One region of the Lysinibacillus sp. 1 U-2021 genome, then DNA from elsewhere that is predicted to be linked to it. Evidence: a T-box and tRNA genes for the amino acid it is inferred to sense, from the RefSeq annotation. Region 1 holds a T-box; the other holds one or more tRNA genes.
The links. The T-box of region 1 lies ahead of metG (methionine--tRNA ligase). A T-box ahead of a tRNA ligase gene usually reads a tRNA of that ligase, here a tRNA-Met.
Positions count from the first base shown of each region.

Region 2: it has a tRNA-Met gene. The T-box ahead of metG (methionine--tRNA ligase) is inferred to sense a tRNA for this amino acid. The anticodon was not compared.

Region 1 covers NZ_CP123966.1:1,083,257-1,101,789, reverse strand. Annotated here, with positions in the region: gene QH639_RS05795 (ABC transporter ATP-binding protein) at 1-49, shown strand, start outside; gene QH639_RS05790 (alpha/beta hydrolase) at 49-819, shown strand; gene QH639_RS05785 (BCCT family transporter) at 939-2,510, shown strand; gene QH639_RS05780 (GNAT family N-acetyltransferase) at 2,644-3,081, shown strand; gene QH639_RS05775 (hypothetical protein) at 3,078-3,722, shown strand; gene QH639_RS05770 (DUF4871 domain-containing protein) at 3,795-4,274, shown strand; gene QH639_RS05765 (YfiT family bacillithiol transferase) at 4,546-5,058, shown strand; gene QH639_RS05760 (exosporium glycoprotein BclB-related protein) at 5,138-5,755, opposite strand; gene QH639_RS05755 (hypothetical protein) at 5,916-7,100, opposite strand; gene QH639_RS05750 (BMQ_0737 family morphogenetic spore coat protein) at 7,336-7,986, shown strand; gene QH639_RS05745 (hypothetical protein) at 8,071-8,643, shown strand; gene QH639_RS05740 (hypothetical protein) at 8,636-8,917, shown strand; gene QH639_RS05735 (hypothetical protein) at 8,927-9,664, shown strand; gene rpmG (50S ribosomal protein L33) at 9,813-9,962, opposite strand; gene QH639_RS05725 (GTP-binding protein) at 10,132-11,325, shown strand; gene QH639_RS05720 (isoprenylcysteine carboxyl methyltransferase family protein) at 11,346-11,888, opposite strand; gene QH639_RS05715 (type III polyketide synthase) at 11,890-12,972, opposite strand; gene rsgA (ribosome small subunit-dependent GTPase A) at 13,365-14,435, shown strand; gene fosM (FosM family fosfomycin resistance protein) at 14,453-14,878, shown strand; gene QH639_RS05700 (HAD hydrolase-like protein) at 14,894-15,541, shown strand; T-box leader at 15,629-15,889, shown strand; gene metG (methionine--tRNA ligase) at 15,947-17,581, shown strand; gene QH639_RS05690 (2-isopropylmalate synthase) at 17,631-18,533, opposite strand, start outside.
Region 2 covers NZ_CP123966.1:609,110-611,327, reverse strand. Annotated here, with positions in the region: tRNA gene QH639_RS03255 (tRNA-Leu) at 393-473, opposite strand; tRNA gene QH639_RS03250 (tRNA-Cys) at 521-594, opposite strand; tRNA gene QH639_RS03245 (tRNA-Gly) at 603-677, opposite strand; tRNA gene QH639_RS03240 (tRNA-Gln) at 683-757, opposite strand; tRNA gene QH639_RS03235 (tRNA-His) at 762-837, opposite strand; tRNA gene QH639_RS03230 (tRNA-His) at 873-948, opposite strand; tRNA gene QH639_RS03225 (tRNA-Trp) at 961-1,034, opposite strand; tRNA gene QH639_RS03220 (tRNA-Tyr) at 1,048-1,131, opposite strand; tRNA gene QH639_RS03215 (tRNA-Thr) at 1,141-1,216, opposite strand; tRNA gene QH639_RS03210 (tRNA-Phe) at 1,229-1,301, opposite strand; tRNA gene QH639_RS03205 (tRNA-Asp) at 1,317-1,392, opposite strand; tRNA gene QH639_RS03200 (tRNA-Met) at 1,396-1,470, opposite strand; tRNA gene QH639_RS03195 (tRNA-Val) at 1,497-1,572, opposite strand; tRNA gene QH639_RS03190 (tRNA-Glu) at 1,588-1,662, opposite strand; tRNA gene QH639_RS03185 (tRNA-Ser) at 1,687-1,778, opposite strand; tRNA gene QH639_RS03180 (tRNA-Asn) at 1,784-1,860, opposite strand; rRNA gene rrf (5S ribosomal RNA) at 1,877-1,992, opposite strand.

The sequences.
Region 1 (18,533 bases):
CAATACACCTGTATGTTATGGCTATGAAATTTTGAAGGAGGATATCTAATGAATACAACTAAAGTAGACTACATTACACAACAAATGACTTCAAAATTGACAAATTATGCGTACACGATTAACATCTATGTGCCAGAGGAGGAAGCACCACAAGATGGCTTTCCAGTTTTGTATGTACTTGATGGCTCATCCTATTTTAACCTTGTAAAGGAAGCGGTGCGTCTACAAAGTCGTAATGCACCAAAAACAGGTATCCTTCCAGCTATTGTTATTGGAATTGGTCATGGCGACGATATGCGTGAAAGAAGATTTTATGATTTTACAGCACCTGCGGAGTCTTATATTTATCCAGCAAGATTTAAAGGAAAAGGTCATGAGAAGCTTGGAGGAGCAGTGGATTTTAGTGGCTTTATAGAAGAAGAGCTAAAGCCGATGATTGAGGCACAATATCCAGTAAATCAAGCACAGCAAGCTTTATTTGGTCATTCCCTAGGAGGTTACTTTGCACTGTGGGAACTATTTCACCACCAATCCAGCTTCCAGCGCTATCTAGCTATTAGCCCATCCATTTGGTGGAATGAGCATGAATTAGTGCAGTGTGCTTCAGTATTTCTGAACGAGCATCAAGACATGAATGAAACTTTGTTTTTGAGCGCTGGTGAACTTGAAACCTTTATGGTGGATGATGCGCGCCAAATGGCGACAGTATTAGAAAAAATAATGAATGTTGAATTTTATGAGGCTTTAAACGAAAATCATGCTTCGATCGTACCCACTGTTATGAGTAGAGCCATACGTTTTATGCATAAATCACATTAATAGTAGACCGCATTGTCTTTTGATAATGCGGTTTCTTTTTTATTTATTAATAAAATTAACGAATGATACGCATAATAAAGGAAATTTGGTCATCTGTCTGGGATAAATGGAGGCACTGTATGCAAAATAAAATTTTAAAAAACCCAGTATTTCTGATTTCTAGTGGTGTAATATTTCTTTTGGTCATTATTGGAGCAACGATACCAGAAAAATTTAAGAACGTAGCAAACAGCGTATTTCATATGACTACGGATTATTTCGGCTGGTTTTATTTATTGACAGTCTTTATTATCGTTCTTTTTTTATTCGGACTGGCAATTAGCAAATATGGCACTATTCGTTTAGGGACAGAAGATAGTCGACCTGAATTTAGCTTTCTAACATGGATTTCCATGCTTTTTTCCGCAGGACTTGGCGTAGGCTTGGTCTTTTGGGGAGTAGCTGAGCCAATGAGTCATTACTTTTCACCTCCATTCAGTGACACAAAGCCTCTATCAACGGATGCAGCCAGACTTGCGATGGGATATTCATTCTTTCATTGGGGATTAAGCCAGTGGTCTGTTTATGCCATATTGGGCCTTGTTATGGCCTTTGTACAATTCAATAAAAAAAGAAATATGCTCATCTCCACTGCTTTAGAGCCTGTCACTGGAACAAATCGAGTCGTTAAAGGAACGATCGATATTCTCGCAGTAATTGCTACCGTCATGGGGGTAGCAACGTCTATAGGGCTAGGCGTATTACAAACAAATGGAGGTTTGACATTTGTCTTTGGTTTGCCAGATACATTTATCTTGCAAGTGGCCATTATTCTTATCATGTTTATTGGCTATATGTTATCAGCCACAACAGGTCTACAAAAAGGGATGAAGATTCTGAGTAATGTCAATATGACTTTAGCAATCGTCTTACTCTTATTTGTTTTTATTACAGGCCCAACAATCTTTATACTTGAAACCTTTACATTAGCTATTGGTGATTATATTTCAAATTTTATTCAATATAGTTTAAGGATGCAGCCATATGTTGGTGGAACTTGGGTGAAGGATTGGACAATCTTTTACTGGGCATGGGCGATTGCTTGGTCACCATTTGTAGGCTCCTTTATAGCTCGTGTATCCAAAGGCAGGACTATACGAGAATTTATTATAGGTGTATTAATTATTCCGCCCCTCATTGCCTGCTTTTGGATCGCGACCTTTGGAGGAACTGCGATGTGGTTTGATTTACATCAAGATGCACAAATCGCTCAATCTGTTCATAATGATGTAACGGTTGCTCTTTTCCAGCTTTTTGAACACTTACCACTTTCAATGATTGCATCCACAATTGGAATACTTTTAATCATAATATTTTTAATTACCTCTGCTGATTCCGCCACCTTTATTATGGCAAGTATGACGACAAAAGGATCTTTAAATCCCACCATTTTATCAAAGTTTGTATGGGGTGTTTTGATGGCAGCTATTTCAGGTGTTTTATTGTATACAGGAGGTCTAGAAGCATTACAAACGGCCTCGTTAATCGCTGCATTACCCTTTACAGTGGTGTTACTTTTATTAATGATTTCTTATATTAAGATGATGAAGGAAGAGATTATTCCTCTTAAGAAAAAGGATATCCAACGTTTGAAAATAGCGAGAAAGCATATTGAAAAGGAAGCAAAAGTGAAAGACAAACATACTAAGTAGTAGGCCGTATTCGAAATAATACGGTTTCTTTTTGTTTTAACATGCACTATTATGAATAAAAAACGATAAGAGGTGCTTTAGGATTGAAATTGTTTTAGCACAAAGCAAGGATGCCCCAGTTATACATCAGGTGATGCTACAGGCGTTTCAAGAATATGAAAAAGCTACTCCACCATCCAGTGCACTAAGTGAAACGGTGGATTTTATTGAGCAGGCAATGCAGCAAAGTGAACAAGCGTTTATTGGCTATATCAATAAACAGTCAGTTGCCATGGTAAGGTTTACCCTCAGTACAAAGGGAATTTATTTTTTTAGACTTTCAGTGATCCCAGAAAGACAGGGACAAGGTTTAGCTAAAACACTAATTTCTTGGCTTGAACAATATGCACTATCGAAGGGAATAACAATTAGTCAGTGCAAAGTACGTATGAGTGTTCCACGTAATATTGAGTTATATCGTTCATTAGGTTATGTTGTAACGAAAGATGAAATGGTGAAGAATCGTAATGGTAACTCTCTAGTAATAGCAACAATGGAAAAGAGACTTTCCAATGAGGAGGAGTTTAATTGAGAAAAAAGGTCGGCTGCTTGCATGCTCATTATTCCAATATAGAATACATTGAGCAGGCCTTTCAAAGCGCAGAAGACATAGAGATACTCCATTTTGTAGACCCTGGCGTAATACAGCACGTGTCTAAAGGTAGTGATGGTTTAGCACGTAAAGTTAAGGAGCAAATTGAATGGATAATTAGTTGTGATGTGGATGCCATTTTAATAACGTGTACAAATTATATTGCTTTATTAGAGGATGAAACTTTGCTCGATTCCTCGATCCCTATTATCAAGATAGATGAGCCCTATTTTGAAAGTATATGTAAGCAACAGCCTCAATTTATTCTTTTTACAAATCCTGCAACTGTCGAAGGAACGATGGCAAGACTTCACCAATATGCTAAGCATCAAGGAGTATTAGTAGATGTAGAGGGAAAAATTATTGAGCATACATTTAATCTCATTATGCAGGGGAAAAAGGAAGCCTATGATGATGCTATTTTAAGGGCTTTACATACTTTGTCAGCTGAAGAAAAATCCATATCAGTTGCCCAGCTATCGATGGTGGATGCAGCGCAACGATTTGAAGATCACACGGCAATTACAATTCTCCATCCATTAAAGTCATTAGTTGATATTGTAAAGAGTAAGATAAAATGATAGTTTCATAATTTACAGAATTATCTGTAACAATCTGGTTAAAACAAACGTTTCATAAGAAAGGGGGATGTTATGAAACGAGTTGTATTTGTATGTATATTGCTATTATTTTTAGTGGGTTGTACAGACAAAGCAAATGTTACAATGCCAGAGGATCTACCTGATTTTGTGCAAGAAAGTGATATTGCATCAGTTGATTGGAATCAAAAGGCACAGGAATTTGGTGAAAGAGGCATTATTGGTAATGCTGATAAGTCGGGTGTCATTGGTGCAGATATGCCAAGTTTAAGCACACAAAAATGGATGTGGCATCTATGGGGAATAGATGAAGTACGAGATACAGAATTAACGGTTATTGGATACCATAGAGACTCTAAAGTCATACAACCGATTTTAGTGAATGGTTGGAGCATAGGTCTCGGAGGACCTGTTAATGGAGCAGATGCTCATACACCTTCTCATGTGAAAGTTCCTAAGCCTGGTGAATGGGCTATTCTACTGTATACAAATGAAAAATACTTTGATACGTTGATATACGATATCCAGGAATAATAGTAAACCCTTATTTTGTAATTATTTATACTTATAAAATAAGGGTTTTTGATGTTTGTATATGTATTGGGAAAGGAGGTGTATGGTGTGCGCGTGTAAGCTTGCATTGTGTATTGCTTTCATATTTCTGAAATGTACAAGATGCTGAAGACGCCATTTCAGAAAGTATATGTAAATACGAAAAGCTATTGAACATAGATAATTACAGTGCATGGTTGTAGCAAGAAAAATATTAAATTGGTAATATAAAAAATAAACGGAGGTCAGCAATATGAAAGATTTACGTTATCCCATTGGACAATTCCAATTTCCCAAAGAAATGAATTCACAGCAAGTACTAGAGTGGATTAATGAAATTCGTTTGTTACCAAAACAACTTGCAGAGGTATTAAGTGGTGCAAGCGAGCAAGACTTAGTAAAATCTTACCGTGAAAATGGCTGGACTGTGACACAGCTAGTCCATCATATTGCTGATAGTCATATGAATAGCTATATTCGTTTTAAGCTAGCGTTAACAGAGGATGTACCAACCATTAAGCCATACAATGAGGCAGAATGGGCACAGCTTCCAGATTCTGAAATGCCAGTAGCAATATCTTTTAATTTGATTGAAAGCTTACATGAACGTTGGGTTTATTTACTGTCAAGCTTATCGGAGGAACAATTACAAAGAGCCTTTAATCATCCTGATTCAGGCCTGACGACTCTTGAGCATGCAATTGGCCTTTATGCATGGCATGGCAAGCATCATTTGGCACATATTCAGAATGCTTTGGTTAAATAAATATGGATGTTTTATGAAAAAACAAGTGATTTCTGCTAATGAGGAAATCACTTGTTTTCATTTTTTATTTAAGTTTATTTTATACGATAGTAATACCAGCACTTGCGTTACCAGCAAGTGTAGCAGCAACTCCTGTAGTAGTCATAGAGAATACCATTAGTAAACGATCACCAGTACTCACAGGTACTGAAACGTTTGCATTACCACTTGCAATCGTACCTACTGCTAATGCTATTAGTGGTAAAGTTGGCAATAAATCAACAAATGCTGCAGTAGGGCTGAATACATTGCTTCCTTGAACTGCGCGGTAAATCTGTGCTCTGACAGTTGCTGTTCCAGTTAGAGTTAAAGCAGCCGTTGCTGAGATTGTAGCAGAAATAGATGTAATAGTACCTGGACGTGGAACCGTAAATGCTTCTGTAGCAGCAGAAGTTGTTAAATCAATATTAACGCCAGCAAGAGTAATCCCTGGAACTGCTGTACCAAAACCTACAAGACTTACAGTTGCAATTAAACCAGTAGCAGCAGCTACTAAGGCAACAGGAGTTATTCCTGATGAGAATGGGATAATAGAACCAGTAGCTACTGGTGGAGTAATACATGCAGCGTCAATTGCAACAAAAGGTCCCAGTGCAGTACACTCCCCGTTACCATGACCGTTACCTGAACAGCCACACATTGAGTTATTCAAACACATTTTTACACCCCCTTTCTTCATTATTCTATTCATTTCAGATTAGGGGTTAAGGGCAATTATCTATTTCACCTATAAATTCCATGAATTCTTAATGACAGCTCTTATTTGACACATAAAGAAATCCACTATGTATGTTTTGACATAGTGGATGTTTAAGATGTTAACTCCATCTTTTAAAGAAATCGAAAAATGAGTTTTTTCCCTTTTTATGTTCTTCCTCAATCGGCTTGTTTACAGATTCAAGTTGCATGATCTCTTCTTCAAAGGACGGATGAACCTCATAGGTTGCATCAGCATGATACACTTCAATATATTCTTCTGTTTCTAATGAAGGAGAATGATCTATAGCTGCAGGTTCTGCTACTGTTTCTGCAATGATTTGCTTGAGAGGCTCACTAGCTATTGCTTCAATGTCTTGACTAACAGGTTCGCTAGGTTGCTCCAAGAGAACTTGTTCTATCGATTCATTCGTTACAATGGGATTCTCAAGATTGTTATGTTCATTCTCAGTTTTTACAGCCTCCATAGGATTATTGAATGTTTCAGTTTTAGCGCTATTTTCATTAACTATAGAAGATTGTAAAGTATCATTCTCGATGTTTTCTTCTCTTGAAGCAGGCTGTACGGCAGATGGATCATAAACACTTACTGGAACTTCCTTTGCATCCATAGCATTTTTAAAATGGAAGGTGGATTCAACTGTCGTGTTTCTGTATAAACCATTGTATATTTGGCTGGGGTGCGTATTGATTGATTGGAAATATTGCTGATTAAAATGCCGTTCTTCAGGTTTAGTTTCCGGTAGACCATTCTGAGGAGAGGGACCCCCGATATTTACATTTGGTTGGTGGTTTTTGGCTTTACCTGCCACACTTTGTAGTAGTCTATAAGAAGGTTGTGCTGATGTAATTGTAGTTTGATCTACTGTCTGTGTCATTCTAGGTTGTCTAGGTAAAAGATTCGAATAAGTTTGTGCAGGCATGTCAATGGAGGGAGGTACGGTTTTTGTTTCATTTCCTTTAATTGGCAATAGCTTATTTAAAATTGATAAAATCTCTTGGTTCATTCCTTCAATGGTTTGATTCAAAGACTCAAGCTGTGTTGAAAGAACCTTGATTTGATCGTCGTATCCTTTTATATATGAATTTTGTTTAGTATCCAATGTCTCTGTAATCCCTTCTAAATGGGCCATCTGTGTTTTTAGTCCATCAAACTCCTGCTTCATATAAAGGAAATCTTCAATTGACTTCCCCATTTTTAACGAGGTTAATGATTCTCTATAAGATTCAATTTTTTGCTTTAAATTTTCAATTTCTTGAGTGGTATACAATTTTGACTCTTCCATTGTAGTTCACCCCTTTCAGTCCATTATTAGTTTATTAAAAATATTGACTTTCTGTTACAAATATAACGGTTCTTTCAACATTTTGATTCGTATCGTTAATGAGAGAAGTGTATGAAAACAAATCTTAATTGATTTTAATAAATATCCAATGTAACTATTTGTTAGCCCATGCACTTATAGCTGAAAAACATATGCTACAAACGAAAGATAAAAATTTTATGGAGGTGTCAAAAGGATGCAAGAGCATATGCCATCCCAGGCGCAGGAACTAATCTGTATAAATGTTGATAAGGTATACGACTGGATTGTAAAAGAAATGTCGTTTGATATTTCACCTACTGGACCAATTACATTCCCAGGTGTTACAGCAACTACTGACTTAACAGGTGCTATTGTTACTTGTCGAGTAATTCCAGCAACTACAAATCCAATTGTGATTCTGAACCGTGAGAATCGCCAGTTCTCTATTGATGGATCAACTGTTTGTCTGCAACATCTAAATGTTCAAAAGAACTTCATTCTAACAATTGTCGTTACTTTACCTAATGGTACTGTTTTCACAAGCAATAATATTCCAGTTTCTCGCTGTGAGCAAGTGACATTATGTGCACCTAAGGGAACAGACGTTGAAATATTATACACAGATTTAGATTGCTTCGTTTGTACAACTGGAACACTTAGTGTTGGAACAGGTGCTGCAGCAGGTACAATCACGTTCTCTGCGTTGACAATTACTGTTGCTGTTTGTCAAAGTATTCAATCTACATTCCCAGTTACTGTGGAATTTTTAGCAACTTTCTGCGAACCAAGAGCAGACTTACCATTCTCATGTCCAACTGCGGTTCGTCCACAACAATGCCCAGTTATTTTCCCAACTGTTGGTTAATTGTGATAACAAAAAGAAGAAAGTCATACTATGAAGAGAGGGTAATCCTCTCTTTTTTTAATGGAAATAACAAGGAGGTTTAAAGTGGCAGATCGTATTGAAGACAAGATACAGGCACTAAAAGAACAAACAAATGCCTATGTTCATGATATTAAAAGGTTGGTTGAGGAATTGGCAATTCCGAATAGGATTAACCTCATTAGTTATTTTACAACTGCATTTAATATTTCTTATGATCCTGAGCAAGAGAGTTTATGTTTAGGCTCCTATCATATTCGTAATATGGGTAGTGCAGCCGTCACGAACCCATCTTTGTGTATAACAATACCCAAGGAGTCACCGTTTTACTTTTCAGGGAGATATGTTCATGAAAATTTCACTCCAAATTTTAAAACACAGGGGCAGAGTCAGTGGGAGCGTTTTAATGACAAATCAAGCAAAGAGGAGTATTGGCTGAGACCAGTTGGTAAGTCAACAATCGAACCGAATGAAACCATTTCATTTACCAATTTTCAAATAAAATGGTCCCACAATTTATCATATTCAGGAACGATTATGGGTTTTACATATTGCGATCAGCTCACAGAAGGTGTTGTTGTTTTAAATCCAATTAATCTAAATGGAATGGGCCAAACACAGGAGGAAGACAATGGGTGACAACGAAAAACAAGAGTTTGGTAGTGTAATTCAACAATTAGTGAAGGAACAGTTAAGTCGTCGTAATGAACAAGATAATAGCTTTGCTTTTCTTGAAAAAAGTACATTACAGTTATTAATGGCCTATCTTGTTTCAGGTGAAAAGAGTCATGTTGAACAAATAGAGAATTCAAAGTTAGAAGAAAAATGGATGAAGCAGCTGGATGATTTACTAGAGGAAAGTAGAGAGCAGCTTGAAGAGGTGGTCGATTTACTAAAAAGATATTCAGGCTAGGGGGGTGTGATGATGGACAATGATATTGTGAAAAACAATGATCCAATACAGCTCCAACAAATGATTATTTTTTTAAGGGCCGAGTTAGCCAAGTACAAAAATGAAGTAAAAAGACTTAGAGATAGTGATTATTATGCTTTGGTTCTTCGACTTGAACGAGAAAATGTTCAATTAACAAGGCATAAAAAAGAACTTTCGATGGAGCTCCTAAAGCTGAAAAGAGACTTTGATAAAGAATTGCAAGCTTACGATGAAGAAATTCAGAAGAGAGAAGCGCAAAGAAAAAAGCAAATTGCATCCATTGAGGCATTATTAAAGGAATTGGCAGAATTGCGGGCTGAAAAAAAGTCATTGATGGACAAAATTCAAGCATCGAAGGAGGCTTCGATCGATTCAAATGAAAGGTCTATTATGGAAGGCATAGATAAAAAGTTAAGTGACTATACAACCATAGCAAGTAAACAAATGGAGAATATTTTAGAGACACTAGAAAAATACCATAGAGAGAAAGTAGAATCGGACAGCCTTCATCGACATTTACTAAGTGAGTTAGAGACGAAAAATCTAGATATTGAGCGATTATCCAATGAAATAGTTGCATTAAAGAAACAATCGAAGGATGGTAGCCCATCAATGACACAAGGAGTTAATATTGATGAACAAATAGATTTTAGATTACGCATGCTCGATGAATTAGATGAGAAATTGAATGAATTAGCGTTAGAAATCAATAGTGAGCAGCTTTAGCTATAAAATTTCATCATGACTGTTTCAAAGTGTACCCTTGAAACAGTCATTTTTTTGATTCGAATAAGAAGCTTTTAAGAAGGTTCAACCCCTCACAAAGAAGAGGAGGGTGCTCCAAAGCATCTCATCTTGACCCCCTATTCCAATATTACTTTGTTTCTCTATGCAGGGTTACGCGTTTCAGGCGAGGGGAGTACTTTTTAAGCTCCAATCTTTCGGGATTATTGCGTTTATTTTTAGTAGTAATATAGTTTTTATCACCTGTTTCAGTACAGGCTAATGTTACTTGTACACGCATTGAAGGACCTCCTTTTAAATAGTAATTATTACGATTTAAACAATATATTTCTCACTGGATATTGTCAAGTTTAATTTCACTAGTAATAAAAAGCTTTGCATTTTCCAAAATAATATGATTTAATTACAAATTGTAAATAGTAATGATTACGATTTGAGGAGTTGTAAGAATGACAAAGAAAATTCCTGTTACAGTATTGAGTGGATATTTAGGTTCTGGTAAGACAACAATGATGAATCATGTATTGCAAAACAAAAAGGATTTACGTGTCGCTGTTATTGTGAATGATATGAGTGAAATTAATATTGATGCGGAGCTTATCGCAAATGGTAGCGGTATATCACGTACAGAAGAGAAATTTGTGGAGCTATCGAATGGTTGTATTTGCTGTACATTACGAGAGGATCTATTGCAGGAGGTGGAACGTCTTTCGAAGCTAGGCAATATTGATTACATTTTGATTGAATCGACAGGGATTAGTGAGCCGATTCCAGTTGCACAAACATTTAGTTATTTAGACGAGGAGCTTGGCATTGATTTAACGAAGTTTTGTCGATTAGATACAATGGTTACTGTCGTAGATGCCCATCGTTTTTGGCATGATTTTCAGTCTGGGGAAAGCTTATTGGAGCGGAAGGAAGCTGTTGGTGAATTAGATGAGCGTGATGTTGCAGACCTTCTTATTGATCAAATTGAATTTTGTGATGTCCTTATTTTAAATAAGTGCGATTTAGTATCCGCAGAGGAGCTTGAGCGATTAGAACGTATTTTACGTGCATTACAGCCTGAGGCAAAAATTATACGTACAACAAATGGTGTTATTGATCCAGTTGAAATTTTAAATACGGGGCGCTTTGACTTTGAACGTGTCTCTGAATCGGCTGGTTGGTTAAAGGAGTTGGAGCTTGGTCATGAAAACCATACACCAGAGACTGAGGAGTACGGGATCTCTTCTTTTACCTATAAACGCAAAAGACCGTTTCATCCGATGCGCTTTGTTGAGTGGTGTGATCACATGCCAGATTCAATAGTACGAGCAAAGGGTATTATTTGGAGTGCAAGACATCAGGAAGTTGCGCTATTATTATCGCAAGCGGGGTCATCTGCAAAAATTGAACCAGTCTCTTATTGGGTAGCGGCACTTTCTCAAGCCCAGCAGCAGGATGTATTCCAGCAAAGCCCTGAAGTATTGGAAGATTGGGATGAAGAGTTCGGAGATCGAATGACACAACTTGTGATTATTGGCATTGATCTAGATCGAGAAGACATCACTAAACAGTTGGACAACTGTTTGTTAACAAATGAAGAGTTTCAGAACCCTTGGGAACGTCTACAAGATCCCTTTAACTGGGAATGGCAATAAAGAAGAAAAGAAGATTTCGGCTAAGACTCCGAAATCTTCTTTTGAAATACACGATTATAATTAGTAGCATCTCGTAATGCTTTTTCTTCTATAGGTATTCGGACAGAAAGCATTGTAATATTGAGTAATGTAAAACAAAATGCTGTAAAGTATGCCTGAAACATGAGTGGTAGCAAAAGGATTTCTAAACAAACTACCGCATAATTGGGATGGCGCATATATTCATATGGCCCTTTACGAACAACATGTGCGTCAGGTAAAATGAGGATCTTTGTATTCCAAAAAGTGCCTAAAGAACGAATACACCAGATTCTTAAAGCCTGCACAGCTAAAAATAATATAAAAAATAACGGAAATAAGGGCGAGATACCATTGTTGTTTGTGACGATTTCCACTATTAAAAACAGAAAAAAGCTAATATGCATGGCTACCATATAGGGGTAGTGTGAAGCACCTACTTCATAGGCTCCTTGAGAAAGCATCCACTTCTCATTGCGCTTGGCAATAACAACCTCTGTCAATCTTTGTAGAACGACAAGGATAAAAATAAAATAAAAGATCATGTTACTCCCTCCAGTTTAATAATACAGCTTCTGCACAAAAACCAGGGCCAAGAGCTACGAGCAAGCCTGTATCCTCCACTTGTCCTTCATTTAACATAAACTGCTCTAATACGTATAACACTGTCGGTGATGACATATTACCATGTCGTCTCAATATTTCCCGAGAAATGTCGGTTTTTTGGGGAGATAGATAAAGTGTATCTTCGTAAGCTTTTAATACCTTTTTTCCTCCAGGGTGCGCAATAAAATGACTCAATTGTTCGCTATACAGTCCTTGTTCCATTAAAAATTGCTCAATGAAAGGTCCGAGCCAATTGGTAATAATAGAAGGAATACTTTTTTGGAAAACGACATGAAGCCCGTTGTTTTTCACATCCCAACCCATTACATTTTCCGAATCTGGCATCCATTTAGAACCTGTAGCTAGAATATTAGGGGTTGGCCTTTTTGTTGCGATAGCTACTTCATCCCCACAAACAAGTATGCATGCTGCACCATCGGCAAAAAGGGAAGCACCAATTAAATTACTTTTAGAAAAATCATTTGGCTGAAAAGTAAGGCTACATAACTCGACACAAACGACAAGTACCTTTGCATGTGGATGGGCTTTACAAAAATCATAGGCTCTGCTTATACCAGCGGCTCCTCCTGCACAACCAAGACCCCATAGAGGAATGCGTTTAAGTCGATCTGAAAAGGGAAGCTTGTTCATAACACGTGCGTCAATGCTAGGTGTTGAAATTCCTGTACTGCTAACAAAAATGATGGCATCGATGTCCTCAGTAGGAATAGATGAGGATAAAAAAGCTGTATTAGCTAAACATGCTTGAATGACACTTACACTGTATTGTGTAGCTAACTCAATATATAAATTATTACGTTCTTCAAAGGAGTGATTCGTACGATGCCATTCAGCTGGCACACAAAAATGGCGTGTGTCGATGCCACCATTTTCAAAAACCTTTAAGTAGCGCTCTAGTTTTGGAATTTTTGCATAAAAAAGCTCTTTCGTTAGTTCCTCTGCGTTATCTTGCTGTAATGTGTAAGGTGGTTGATATGTGCTAATTGAAATGATTTTAGGCAATCCAACATCTCCTCGCATTTAATGGTTTTGTTCATTGTATGCGTGGAAGATTGGAATAAATGCTTATAATATTGTAATTGACAATTTCTGAAAATTTAGCTATATTGATAACAACTAAATGGAAAGTAGGTGATGTGACATGATGAATAGATCTGTAATTAGCGAACTGCAATCCGGTTTGTTCAATTTCACACGCCTAAAATATACAAAGTGACGCCGTGCCATAACTCGGGGTATTTGTGTATCTTTTAAACGTGCCTGTGAAACCTTGTAACTGCCGAATTGCAGCTACAAGGTTTTTTATTGTAGTTCCAAAAGGTGAATTGCGATAGGGCCTCTTGCGGATGACAACTATTTTCGCTGAGGCATCATACGTTTAGGAGGAAAATAAATTGAATTTAACAACATTAGGTTTTACAACATATTTTGAAGAGCAAATGATAGAAATGAAAAAACAGGCTAAATTAAAAAATTGTGTGCCTGCAAGGGTTACTTTAGAGCATAAGCATTCTTATCGGGTGTTAGCTGAAGAGGGAGAATGGCTTGCGACAATTGCTGGTCATTATGCGTATACATCTTTAGCGAGGGAGGACTATCCAGCAGTTGGTGATTGGGTGCTAGTGGAGAAAATGCCCGGAGAGGAACGAGCAATTATTCATCAGCTATTCCAACGAAAATCTGTATTTTCACGTAAAGTTGCAGGAACGGAAATTCAAGAACAGATTGTCGCATCAAATGTCGATATTGTGTTACTTGTTATGAGCTTGAACGCAGATTTTAATATTCGACGTTTGGAGAGATATTTAGTGGCTGCTTGGGATTCAGGGGCAAAGCCCATTATTGTCCTGACAAAAGCTGATTTATGCGAGGATGTTTCGAGCTTAGTACAAGAAGTGGAGTCTGTAGCCTTTGGTGTGGATATCTTTGTAACGAGTGCTCTATCGGGCGAAGGTCTAAAGGAAATTCAGACGCTATTCACAGAGGGGGTCACGGGGGCACTATTGGGGTCTTCTGGAGCAGGGAAATCCACATTAACAAATGCTTTATGTGGTGAGATACTAATGAAGGTAGCGGGTATACGTGAGGATGATGCCAAGGGACGACATACAACAACCCATCGAGAGCTAGTAGTATTGCCTGCTGGCGGCTGTCTAATTGATACGCCAGGGATGCGTGAGCTTCAATTGTGGGATCAAGGGGATAGTTTAGCTTCTAGCTTTCAAGATATTGAGGAACTAGCAACAGCTTGTCGTTATCGTGATTGTACACATCAAAAAGAGCCTTATTGTGCTGTCCAGCAAGCTATAGTAGATGGGGACTTGGACCAATATCGTCTACAAAGCTATTTTAAGCTGCAAAGAGAATTGGCTTATATGGAGCGCAAAACAAATACGCAAGCAAAACTTGAGGAGCAGCGCAAGTGGAAGCAAATAGCCAAGGGAATGAAAAAGGGGAAGAAATAATCAATAGGAGCACAGCCATGACAATTCAAAACATCAATCATTTATTGTTTTCAGTTTCTAATTTAGAGGAATCCATCACTTTTTATGAAAGAGTATTTGATGCCAAGTTGCTAGTAAAGGGGAACAGCACAGCCTATTTTGATGTAAATGGGCTGTGGCTAGCTCTTAATGTAGAAAAGGATATACCCCGTAATGACATCCATCATTCCTATACACACATTGCCTTCACAATCGCTGAGGATGACTTTGATAATATGTATGACAGATTGGTGCAGCTAAAGGTCAATATTTTAGCAGGTCGGCAAAGAGATGAAAAGGATAAAAAATCGATTTACTTTACAGATCCTGATGGTCATAAATTTGAATTTCATACAGGAACTTTGCAGGATCGTTTGAGTTTTTATAAGCAAGAAAAGCAGCATATGTTGTTTTTTGATAACTAATGAAGGAGAGATTTTATGAATAAAGCGTTTATTTTTGATATGGACGGAACATTATTTCAAACCAATCTTATTTTAGAGCCTGCGCTCGATGCAACATTTGATGTGCTGCGGACAAACGGCTTGTGGCAGGGAGAAACACCTATAGAAAAATATAGAGAAATAATGGGGGTTCCTTTACCTGTTGTGTGGGAAACATTATGTCCTATGCATGCTTTAGAGATACGAGAAGAGAGCAATGTATTATTCCATGTAAAGCTGATTGAGCAAATACGTGGACATAAAGGTGCTTTGTATCCAAACGCTGAACAAACCCTTGCAACATTGTCAGAGAATTATCCGTTATACATAGCGAGTAATGGACAGGTTGACTATTTACAGGCAATCGTCGAAACTTATCAGTTGGAGCGTTTTATAAAAGGAATTTATAGCATTCAAGCAATTGCAAGTGGGCATAAATCGGATCTGGTAAAAAGAGTTGTAGATGAAAATAAAATTGATTATGGAGCAGTGGTAGGAGATCGTTCTTCGGATATCCAAGCTGCACAGGACAATCAATTACTATCAATAGGTGTTCGCTTTGACTTTGCACAAGATAAGGAGTTAGAAAAAGCAGATATAGTAATTGATGATTTAACTGATTTGCTAAAGGTTACATTCGATTAACTCAAGAAAATGAATTAAAAAAAAGACGCTTTTATAACAGTCATTGCAATTCTTCACAAGAAGGCGTAAAATAATGCCAATCCTATAGAAAAAGCATTGAGAAGGAAAAGTAAATTGGATTAGCATTTTATAGAGAGCCTCTGTTGGTGGAAATGAGGTAAATGAACCCTTTTGAAAATGACCTTTGAGCTTCGTACCGAAAGCTTTTTAGCCAGTAGATTACGACGAGATGGGCACTCGTTACAACAGCAGCAGTATCTCTTTTTTGAGTGAAGACGTACTGATAGAGGCAAATAGTGTGAGCTATTTGTAAATATAGGTGGTAACACGGGTATACTCGTCCTAATCAGATTTGATTAGGGCGATTTTTTTTTACCATTTTTTCTGTGAGGGGAGCAATTTAGAATGACAATTGTTATTGGAGGCGCTTGGCCGTATGCAAATGGCTCTTTGCATTTAGGGCATGTTGCCGCATTATTACCAGGTGATATTTTGGCTAGATATTACCGACAAAAAGGTGAGCAGGTTTTATATGTATCGGGCAGTGATTGTAATGGTACACCCATTTCTATTCGTGCCGCCCAAGAAAATACAACGACAGAAGCTATAGCTAATCACTATCATGAGGAGTTTACTAGATGCTTTCATGATTTAGGATTTACCTATGATTTGTACACAAGAACGGATGCGGAGCACCACCATGAATCCGTTAAGGCCCTTTTCTTACAGCTACTGGCTAATAATTTCTTATACAAAAAGAAAATTGAACAGGCTTACTGTGAGACGGATAATCAATTTCTACCAGATCGATTTGTCGAAGGTCTTTGTCCAAATTGTGGAGCGAAAGCAAGGGGAGATCAATGTGATAACTGCTCAGAAATTTTAGACCCCTTGGATTTAATTGATAAGCGCTGCAAAATTTGTGGGAACGAACCTGTTATTCGGGAAACTGAGCACTTTTATTTTACCTTTAGTCAATTTCAAGGAAGGTTGGAGTCTTATTTAGCACAAGCAAAAGTCGAGAAACGTTGGCGTGACAATGCTTTAGGGTTAACGGAGCGATACTTGGCAGAGGGAGTTCCCGACCGAGCAGTAACAAGAGATTTACCGAATGGCATAGATGTTCCAGTGCCAGGTTTTGAAGGAAAAAAAATATATGTATGGATTGAAGCTGTAGCAGGGTACTTAACAGCAAGCTTAGAATGGGCAAAAGAGCATCAAATAGCTATTGAAGATTTATGGAATGAAGAGACCATTTCATACTATGTACATGGAAAGGATAATATTCCATTCCATACAGTTATTTGGCCAGCCATTTTAATGGGAATTGGATCCAAGGCATTACCTACTCATATCGTATCTAATGAGTATTTAACATTAGAAAAACGCAAATTATCTACTAGTCAGAATTGGGCTGTATGGGTTCCTTATATTTTAAGCCGTTATGATGCGGACTCTATTCGTTATTTCTTAACGATGAATGCGCCAGAAAATCGTGATACTGATTTTTCATGGCGGGAATTTATTTATAGCCATAATGGCGAACTACTCGGAGCCTATGGCAATTTTGTAAACCGTACATTGAAGTTTATTGAGAAATCATTTGCTTGTCAGGTGCCACAAGCGGAGGTGGATAGCGACATTCGAAAACAAACCGTACAATTGTTTAATGAAGCGGGTGTTCTTATCGAAGGTGGTCATTTCAAGCAGGCGTTAGAATCCATTTTTGAATATATTCGTGGTGCTAATCGTTATTTTGATGAACAACAGCCATGGCTACAGGTAAAAGAAAATGTAGAGGCAGGTAATCGTACATTAGCAACTTGTGTCTATATCATTGCGAATTTAGGACAGCTGCTGCATCCTTTCTTACCGTTTTCAGCAAAGAAAGTAAGAAATATGTTAGGTATAAATGAAATGATGTGGCATGAGCAGGTAGATCTCCCTAAAGTCATTCGAGAGGTGACACCATTATTTGAACGTCTTGATATTGAACGAATCGATGAGGAATATCAAAAACTAGTTAGGGATAGTCACTAGGATTGAAAAAGCAGTATGGCGCAAGAGCCATACTGCTTTGCTATTTCATTTAATTCATAACAGGTGTTAATTTTGTCACTACAATGCTATTGATGGCATTAATATAGGCTAATGCACTTGCCTTAAGAATATCTGTATCTGCTGCTTTTGCAATATACTTTTCGCCTTCATGCTCAATCGTAATTTTTACTTTACCTAAAGCCTCTTTGCCTCGTGAAACACTATTGATATTATATTCCACTAGTTTTACATCCATATTTGTAATTTCTGCAATGGCTGAATAGAGGGCATCAATTGGACCAGAGCCTACTGCACTAGCTTTAAATACTTCGCCGCCTTTTCGAACCTTAACACTTGCTGAAGGGAAGCTTGTATTGCTGACGACTTGTAGATCATCAAAATCAAAGAATTGCTCACTATAATGTGTAGCATTTTTATTATTGGCATCATGTTTTTCATAATAGCTTTCAACAATAACATATAAATCGTGATCATATACTTCTTTCTTCGCATCGGCTAGCTTTAAGAATCCTTCGAAAATACCTTCAAATTCCTCTGTTGAAAGATTAGTAAAACCTAATTTTTCAAGAGCATTTTTCACTGCATGGCGGCCAGATCGAGCTGTTAGTACTAGCTCCATATCATCAAGACCTACATCCTCAGGATGGACGATTTCATAAGCATCACGCGATTTTAACAAACCATCCTGGTGAATACCAGAAGAATGGGCAAATGCATTATCTCCTGTAATGGCTTTATTGACCTGTACATCTAAGCCCATAAAGCTAGAAACAAGACGTGAAGTATTCATAATTTCTTTTGTATTAATGCGTGTTTCTGCATTGTAGACGGAGCTACGAGTTTTAAGTGCCATGACAACTTCTTCTAATGCAGCATTACCTGCGCGTTCACCGATACCATTGATTGTACACTCTACCTTATCTGCACCATT
Region 2 (2,218 bases), 480 kb from region 1:
AATTCATTCTTTTTCAATAGCTGGTCTTTTAGAGTATTAGTCATTTTATCTTCTCCATTATAGAACTCTCTATTGATAATACCGTTAAAAGACCCTACATAGTCCTTTGCCAGAACTTTCGTTAAATATTATCAAATAATCATTAAACTCCATCTCCATCTCCCTTTAGAACATATATTTAAAAGAATTCTACAACCTCCCTTATTGGATAATAGCTTGTGTAAAAACTTGTGTAAAATAAATCTGATTATGTGTAAAATTTGTGTAAAACAAAATCATTTCTTATCGTTTTATATCGTATTCTCAGGAAATGTAAAAAGCTCATAAACCTGTCATATCAAGGTTTATGAGCTCTCTTAATTTTTTAATCGTAACGTATATTAAACTAAAGATACCGGTGGTCGGGGTCGAACCGACACTCCAAAGGAACACGATTTTGAGTCGTGCGCGTCTGCCAATTCCGCCACACCGGCATAATGGAGATAAAAAAAATCGGATAAACCGATTAACAGTTGAAATATGGAGGCGGCAACCGGATTTGAACCGGTGATAAGGGTGTTGCAGACCCGTGCCTTACCACTTGGCTATGCCGCCGTCATACTTGGAGCGGAAGACGAGGTTCGAACTCGCGACCCCCACCTTGGCAAGGTGGTGTTCTACCACTGAACTACTTCCGCAAAAATGGCTGGGGTACTAGGATTCGAACCTAGGCATGACGGAATCAAAATCCGTTGCCTTACCGCTTGGCTATACCCCAACAATGGGGCGACTGATGGGAATCGAACCCACGAATGCCGGAACCACAATCCGGTGCGTTAACCACTTCGCCACAATCGCCATTGTATTATGATGTTTATTAATTTTATATGAGATGGGGCGACTGATGGGAATCGAACCCACGAATGCCGGAACCACAATCCGGTGCGTTAACCACTTCGCCACAATCGCCATAAAATTAATTGGCAGGGGCAGTAGGAATCGAACCCACACCAAAGGTTTTGGAGACCTCTATTCTACCGTTGAACTATGCCCCTAAAAAAATAAAACTGGTGGAGGGGGACGGATTCGAACCGCCGAACCCTAAGGAGCGGATTTACAGTCCGCCGCGTTTAGCCACTTCGCTACCCCTCCGGGAAAATCTGGTGCCGGCTATAGGAATCGAACCCACGACCTACTGATTACAAGTCAGTTGCTCTACCTGCTGAGCTAAACCGGCAAAAAAACAAGATGGGTCAGGACGGAATCGAACCGCCGACACTTAGAGCTTCAATCTAATGCTCTACCAACTGAGCTACTGACCCATATTTTAAAATAAATGGCGGTCCCGACCGGGATCGAACCGGCGATCTCCTGCGTGACAGGCAGGCATGTTAACCGCTACACCACGGGACCATTTGGTTGCGGGGGCTGGATTTGAACCAACGACCTTCGGGTTATGAGCCCGACGAGCTACCACTGCTCCACCCCGCGATAATACTATAATGTTGTAAAAATAATGGTGGAGGATGACGGGCTCGAACCGCCGACCCTCTGCTTGTAAGGCAGATGCTCTCCCAGCTGAGCTAATCCTCCATCTGGGTATTGAAATGGTGACCCCTACGGGATTCGAACCCGTGTTACCGCCGTGAAAGGGCGGTGTCTTAACCACTTGACCAAGGGGCCATCGTTTGGAACACATCAAAGTGCTGGCGGAGAGTAAGGGATTTGAACCCTTGAGACAGTGTTAACCGCCTACACGATTTCCAATCGTGCTCCTTCGGCCACTCGGACAACTCTCCAAGAATGGCTCCGAAGGCAGGACTCGAACCTGCGACAACCTGATTAACAGTCAGGTGCTACTACCAACTGAGCTACTTCGGAATAATTTTAGTATATAGCCTAGCGACGTCCTACTCTCACAGGGGGAAGCCCCCAACTACCATCGGCGCTAAAGAGCTTAACTTCCGTGTTCGGTATGGGAACGGGTGTGACCTCTTTGCCATCATCACTAGACTATTTGAAAGACAATACTTATTATAACATATCTTATAAAAATTACAAGTATATTCTAATATTTTATTCTTTCAAAACTGGATAAACGGTGCATTGAATGTTTCAAACGTTTTTGGTTAAGTCCTCGATCGATTAGTATTCGTCAGCTCCATGTGTCACCACACTTCCACCTCGAACCTATCTACCTCATCGTCTTTGAGGGATCTTACTTACTTGCGTAATGGGA